2 regions of the Bounagaea algeriensis genome follow, and region 1 is predicted to be linked to the other one. Evidence: riboswitches for the same ligand, from Rfam matches in the RefSeq annotation. Region 1 holds a riboswitch; the other holds the start of a gene.
What was found. Region 1 has a riboswitch for glycine ahead of gcvP (aminomethyl-transferring glycine dehydrogenase). Riboswitches for the same ligand answer to the same signal wherever they lie in the genome.
Positions count from the first base shown of each region.

Region 2: it holds a riboswitch for glycine, as region 1 does, so the genes downstream of both, gcvT (glycine cleavage system aminomethyltransferase GcvT) here and gcvP (aminomethyl-transferring glycine dehydrogenase) in region 1, are expected to answer to the same signal.

Region 1 covers NZ_CM137102.1:1,755,803-1,759,183, forward strand. The annotation lists gene ACVGV2_RS07920 (bifunctional nuclease family protein) at 1-331, shown strand, start outside; gene ACVGV2_RS07925 (MerR family transcriptional regulator) at 839-1,354, shown strand; glycine riboswitch at 1,434-1,531, shown strand; glycine riboswitch at 1,532-1,644, shown strand; gene gcvP (aminomethyl-transferring glycine dehydrogenase) at 1,708-3,381, shown strand, end outside.
Region 2 covers NZ_CM137102.1:3,289,374-3,292,754, forward strand. The annotation lists gene ACVGV2_RS14980 (acyl-CoA dehydrogenase family protein) at 1-631, opposite strand, end outside; gene ACVGV2_RS14985 (TetR/AcrR family transcriptional regulator) at 747-1,433, shown strand; glycine riboswitch at 1,570-1,663, shown strand; glycine riboswitch at 1,664-1,760, shown strand; gene gcvT (glycine cleavage system aminomethyltransferase GcvT) at 1,888-2,991, shown strand; gene glyA (serine hydroxymethyltransferase) at 3,057-3,381, shown strand, end outside.

The DNA.
Region 1 (3,381 bases):
GGGTGTGCGGCCGGCGCGTCCGCTGACGCACGATCTGCTCAAGGACGTGATCGGCGCCCTGGGGCGTGAGGTCGAGCAGATCCGGATCACGGACCTGCAGGAGGGGACGTTCTTCGCCGAACTCGTCTTCGACGGGGACGTGCGGGTGTCGGCGCGGCCGAGCGATTCGGTGGCTCTGGCCCTGCGCGCCGGGGTCTCCATCCACGCCGATGAGACGGTCCTGGATGAGGCCGGTCTGATCATCCCGGACGAGCAGGAAGACGAAGTGGAGAAGTTCCGCGAGTTCCTGGATTCGGTTTCGCCGGAGGACTTCCGCGGCGCGGACACGTGAACCGCGCGGAACTGGTTGCGGCGCGACGGGGCCCTCGGCACGGTCGAGGGCCCCGTTGTCGTGCGCGGTCGTCGTGCGCCGGGGCTGTCGTGCGCGGCGGGTCCTCGTGCGCGCCGGGGAGCGGGCCGGGAGGACTCGAGGCGGGCGGGGACGTCCACCCGTTGTTGATCTTCTTCGGCGCGGCCCGCGCGTCGCGTTGACCGCCCTCACCCGGGGGCCTACTGTCGAATTGCGCGAATCGCTCCGGTGCCGTTTTCGCTGGCAGTCGCGGGGTCACCAGGATGGTGGGCGGGAGCCGATTCGCCGAACGCACCGGACCGGATTCGTCGGCAGCGTGCCGGACGAGGGGAGGCAGGCGTGGTCGAGCAAGCGCCCGAGCGGGGTTCCGCAGGGGGAGGGGACGAGTCGCCGGATGCGCCGTCCACTGGGATCGCTGCGACCGGTGCGCCCCCGGCGGTCGACGGGGGCGGTGCGGCCGAGCCGTCCGCGCACCGGGCCGGCGAGACGCTGCCGGCGGACTCGGTCTCCGACGAGCTCGTCGGGTACCGGGGAGCGGCGGCCTGCCAGATCGCGGGCATCACGTACCGCCAATTGGACTACTGGGCGCGGACGAAGCTGGTGGGGCCGTCGATCCGCAGTGCCACCGGCTCGGGATCGCAGCGCCTCTACTCGTTCAAGGACATCCTCGTGCTCAAGGTGGTCAAGCGGCTGCTGGACACGGGAGTGTCGCTGCACAACATCCGGCTGGCCGTGGACCACCTGCGCAGCAGGGGAGTGCGCGACCTGGCGGGGCTCACGCTGTTCAGCGACGGAACCACCGTCTACGAGTGCACGTCCCCGGAAGAGGTCGTCGACCTGCTGCAGGGCGGGCAGGGCGTCTTCGGCATCGCCGTCAGCGGGGCGATGCGCGAGATCACCGGCACGATCCACGAGTTCCCCGCCGAACGTGCCGATGGCGCGCTGATCGAACCGGTCGAGGAGGACGAACTCTCCCGCAGGCGGCGGGACCGGCGCACCGGGTGAGCTTGACGTCAAGCAGGTGTGCGTCAGCCGACAGCCCCTCGGGCACGAGCGCCTGATCGGGTACGCTACGCACTATCACCGACCCCGTGCGGGAGAGTTCGGCTCGAGCGATCGAGTCGGCGCCGAAGGAGCAAATCTCCCCATCAACCTCTCAGGCCACTGGACCGCGCGGGCGAGATGCCTCTGGAAAGAGGGTGCGGCGACGGCGGCGCACCCCGCCGACGGTGCAAGTCCGGCCGGAGCGCCGGGCGAAGCTCTCAGGCGTTCGCGCAGCGGACAGTGACAGAGGGGGAGAGTCGGCAGCACGCTGGTGTTGCCGCCCCCTTGTTCGCCGCGAAGATTGAGGTTGGGCGATGACCGACGTGACCCACGACCGCATTCCGCTCGCCGCGTTGGAGCACGGGACCCCGTTCGCCGATCGACACGTCGGACCGACGCCGGCGGAACTCGCCCGGATGCTCGACGTGGTGGGGGTCGGTTCCCTCGAGGAACTGGCCAACAAAGCCGTGCCCGGCGGAATCCATGAACAGGACCTGCAGCTCGAGCTGCCGGAACCGGCCACGGAACCGCAGGCGCTCGAGGAGCTGCGCGGTCTCGCGCAGCGCTGCACCTCGCGCACCCAGATGATCGGGCTCGGCTACTACGACACGATCACCCCCGGGGTGATCCTGCGCAACGTGCTGGAGAACCCCGCCTGGTACACGGCCTACACCGCCTACCAGCCGGAGATATCGCAGGGACGGCTGGAAGCCCTGCTGAACTTCCAGACGATGGTCTCGGACCTGACCGGGGTGCCGGTCTCCAACGCCTCCATGCTGGACGAGTCCACCGCGGCCGCCGAGGGCATGACCCTCGTGCGGCGTGGCGGCAAGGCCAAGTCGCCGCGGTTCGTCGTCGATGCCGACACGCTGCCGCAGACCGTGGAAATCCTGCGCACCCGTGCGGAACCGCTCGGCATCGAGCTGGATGTCGCCGACCTGTCGCAGGGCGCGAGCGGGCTGCCGGACGGCGAGTTCTTCGGCGCGTTGTTGGCCTACCCGGGCGCTTCCGGCGCCGTGCGGGACCAGCAGGACGTCATCGCGGAGATCCACCGGCGCGGGGCGATGGCCGTGGTCGCCGCCGACCTGCTGGCACTGACGCTGCTGCGCGCTCCCGGCGAGATCGGCGCCGACGTCGTCGTCGGCAACACCCAGCGCTTCGGCGTGCCGCTCGGGTTCGGCGGCCCGCACGCCGGGTACATGGCCGTGCGCAAGGGCTTGGAGCGGCAGTTGCCGGGGCGCCTGGTCGGCGTCAGCGTCGACACGGACGGCAACCAGGCCTACCGGCTGGCGTTGCAGACCCGCGAGCAGCACATCCGCCGCGAGAAGGCCACGAGCAACATCTGCACCGCGCAGGTGCTGCTGGCGGTCATGGCGGGCATGTACGCCGTTTACCACGGACCGACGGGCCTGCGGAACATCGCCGCCCGGGTGAACCGGATGGCGTCCGTGCTGGCCGCCCGCCTGCGCCAGGGCGGGATCGGGATCGTCGAGGACGCCTTCTTCGACACGGTGCTGGCCCGCGTGCCCGGCCGCGCCGACGAGGTCGTGGCCGCCGCACGCGCGGAAGGTGTCAACCTGCGCAAGGCCGATGCCGACCACGTGGGCATCGCCTGCGACGAGAAGACGACCCGCCAGGACCTGCGCAGCGTGTGCGCCGCGTTCGGGCTCACCACCGGTCTCGACGAGCTCGACCGGTTGGACGCCGAGACGGCGGACGCCCTGCCGCATCCGCTCGAGCGCACCTCCGAGTACCTGACGCATCCGGTGTTCCACCGGCACCAGTCGGAGACCTCGCTGCTGCGCTACCTGCGGGAGCTCTCGGACAAGGACGTCGCGCTGGACCGCAGCATGATCCCGCTGGGCTCGTGCACGATGAAGCTCAACGCCACCACCGAGATGGAGCCGGTCACCTGGCCCGAGTTCGGCGGTCTGCACCCGTTCGCGCCCGCGGAGGACGCCGAGGGGATGCTGCGCATCGTCGATGAC
Region 2 (3,381 bases), 1.5 Mb from region 1:
GACGCTCCCACTCGCCCATGATGTCGATGGGTTCCGAGGTCCAACCCATGTCGCGGTCGACGAGGAAGCAGGTCACCCCGCCGTCGGCGCCCTTGGACTTGTCGGTGACGGCGAAGACCATGGCGAAGTCGGCGTCGATGCCGCCGGTGATGAAGGTCTTCTCGCCGTTGATCACCCACTCGTCGCCGTCCTTGCGGGCGGTGGTGCGGATGTTCTTCGCGTCGGACCCGGCGCCGGGCTCGGTGATGGCGAAGCAGGACTTCCGGGTGCCTTCGATGGTGGGCAGCAGGTAGCGCCGCTTCTGCTCCTCGTTGCCGTGGTAGAGGATGTTGTCCGCGTCGCCGCCGAACTGGAACGGCACGAACGTCCGTCCCAGCTCGATCTGGATCAGCGCCGTCAGCACGGCCGGCAGGTCCATCCCGCCGTACTCCTCGGGGGTCTGCACGCCCCAGAACCCCGCCTCGCGCGCCTTGTTCTGGAGGTCGGCCTGCTCCTGCTTGGTCAGTCCCCGCGCACCGGCGCGTTCCCGGTCCAGCACTTGCTGCTCCAGCGGCATGAGCTCGCGCTGGACGAAACGGCGCACCCAGTCGCGCACGTCGCGCTCGGTGTCGGACAACGAGAAGTCGACCATTGACCTGCCCTTCCGTGTGACGTACTAACTAACAACGTTAGTTTTATGGCAGCCTAGAGTCCCTCGAACCGCCCTCGCAAGAGGCGTTCCCCCAGGCCAGCAACGTGGAGAAACCGTGCCCCGTCCGAGCCGTCCCCTCCTGACGACCGAACGCATCGCCCGGGTCGGCCTCGAGATCATCGACGCCGAAGGGCTCGAGGCGCTGTCCATGCGCCGCCTGGCCGAACGCCTCGACGTCCGCGCGGCGTCGCTGTACAACCACGTGCCGAACAAGGACGACCTGCTGCACACGATCTCCGACGAGGTCATGACCCAGGTCGACGTCTCCGACTTCGAGACCGACTGGCCCACCGGCCTGCGCACGTGGGCGCGGTCCTACCGCGCCGCCCTGCGCGCCCACCCCAACCTCGTGCCGTTCCTGGCCTCCGGCCCGGCCCACCGGGAGAACGCGTTGCGCCGCGCCGACCGGGTGCACGGCGGGCTCGTGCGGGCCGGCTGGCCGCAGCGGTACGCGACGATGATCGGCGCGTCGACGAAGTACCTCGTCGTCGGCTCGGCCATGGCCTCGTTCGCCGAGGGCTTCCCCGCCGACGCGAGCATCTACGACGAGCGATTCCCGCACCTCGACCGCGCCCACCTGCTGCCGCAGCACACAGAGATCGACGCGGACAGCTTCGAGCTCGCCCTCGGGGCCCTCATCGACGGGCTGCGTGAGGTCTACCGCACCCTCGCCGCGACGACGCCCGAGGACGCGGTGTCGGCACCGCAGCACCCGCGCCGACCTCCGCGCGCAACCGAGTGAGATCAGCCTCGCGTTGTGGTTGACTGCCCGCGGGGTCCTCCGTAGCGTCACGCTCTGTCCAGAGAACAACCTGCCCGGGGGGCAACCTGTCCAGGCAACGCCCGGGCAGCTGGTCCACAACCGAACACCGCGCCGTTGACTCCGTGCGGGAGAGCTCCCGGCCCGTCGGGACGCCGAAGGAGCAAGCACTCCCCAGCAAACTCTCAGGCACCACCTACCGCACGGCACGAGGCGCAACGGGAGGAAAGCAGGAGCGGACCGCTTCTCGCCCACGGTGCAAGCCGTCGACGACGGTGAAACTCTCAGGCCCATGACTCCAGGGGAGACCGCCCGACGTGCGTACGACCGCGCAGGTGGCGAACGCAGCGGTCCGATTACGCTGGCAGGATCCGATTGCGCAGTTTCGGACCCGCGACCGCCGACCGGCGCCGCCCCCAGGAGGAGTCCAGACACGATGACGTCACCGAGGCAGACGCCCCTGCACCGGATCCACGAGGAGCTGGGCGCGACGTTCACCGACTTCGCCGGCTGGCAGATGCCGGTCCGGTACTCCGGCGACACCGCCGAGCACAACGCGGTGCGGGGCAGCGCCGGGCTGTTCGACCTCTCGCACATGGGCGAGCTCCACATCCGCGGGCCGCAGGCCGCGGAGGCCTTGGACTACGCCCTGCTGGCCCACGCCTCGGCGATCACGCCCGGCCGCGCGCGCTACACGATGATCTGCAACCACGACGGCGGCGTGCTCGACGACATCATCGTCTACCGGCTGCGCGAGGACGAGTACCTCGTCGTCGCCAACGCCGCCAACGCCGGCACCGTCTCCGCGGCACTGGCCGAGCGCACCTCCGGGTTCGAGGCCGAATTCCACGACTACTCGCACCGCTACGCGCTCATCGCGCTGCAGGGGCCGAACGCGGCTGCGATCCTCGCCCCGCTGACCGAAACCGACCTGTCGACCGTCAAGTACTTCGCCGGGTACTACGCCACCGTGGCGGGCTGCGAGATCATGCTCGCCCGCACCGGATACACCGGCGAGGACGGTTTCGAACTGTTCACCGCGCCGGAGGACGCCGAGTCGATCTGGCAGGCGCTCACCGAGGCCGGCGCGGGCTACGACCTCAAGCCCGCCGGACTGTCCTGCCGGGACACGTTGCGGCTGGAAGCGGGTATGCCGTTGTACGGCAATGAGCTCAGCGTCGAGTTGACGCCGTACCACGCCAATCTCGGCCGGGTGGTCAAACTCGACAAACCCGATGACTTCGTGGGCAAGGCCGCGCTGGCGAAGGTCGCCAAAGGCCCCACCGACCGGACGTTGGTGGGCCTGAGCACCGACCAGCGGCGCGCGCCGCGACACGGGTACTCCGTGCTCGACCCCGAAGGCAACGAGATCGGCGAGGTCACCAGCGGTGCGCCCTCCCCCACATTGGGGCACCCGATCGCGATGGCCTACGTGGACCGCGCGCACAGCCAACCGGGCACCGCGCTGAACGTGGACGCGCGCGGCAAGTCGCTGCCGGTGGAGGTGGTGGAACTGCCGTTCTACCGCCGCGGCAACTAACAACAGCGCCGTTCGACCAGAGGTCCGCAGGGCCGTCGCAGACAGAAATCAGGAGGCAACACCAAATGTCCACACCGGACCTGTTCAACGACCAGCTTGCTGCGGTGGATCCGGAGGTGGCCGCAGCGGTCGGTTCCGAGCTGGGGCGGCAGCAGAACACGTTGGAGATGATCGCCTCGGAGAACTTCGCATCGCGGTCGGTGCTGGAGGCTCAGGGGTCGGTGCTGACGAACAAGTACGCCGAGGGCTATCCGGGCAAGCGCTACTACGGCGGCTGCGAGCACGTCGACGTCGTCGAGCAGTTGGCGATCGACCGGGCCAAGGAGCTGTTCGGCGCGTCGTTCGCGAACGTGCAGCCGCACTCGGGGGCGCAGGCCAACGCTTCGGCGA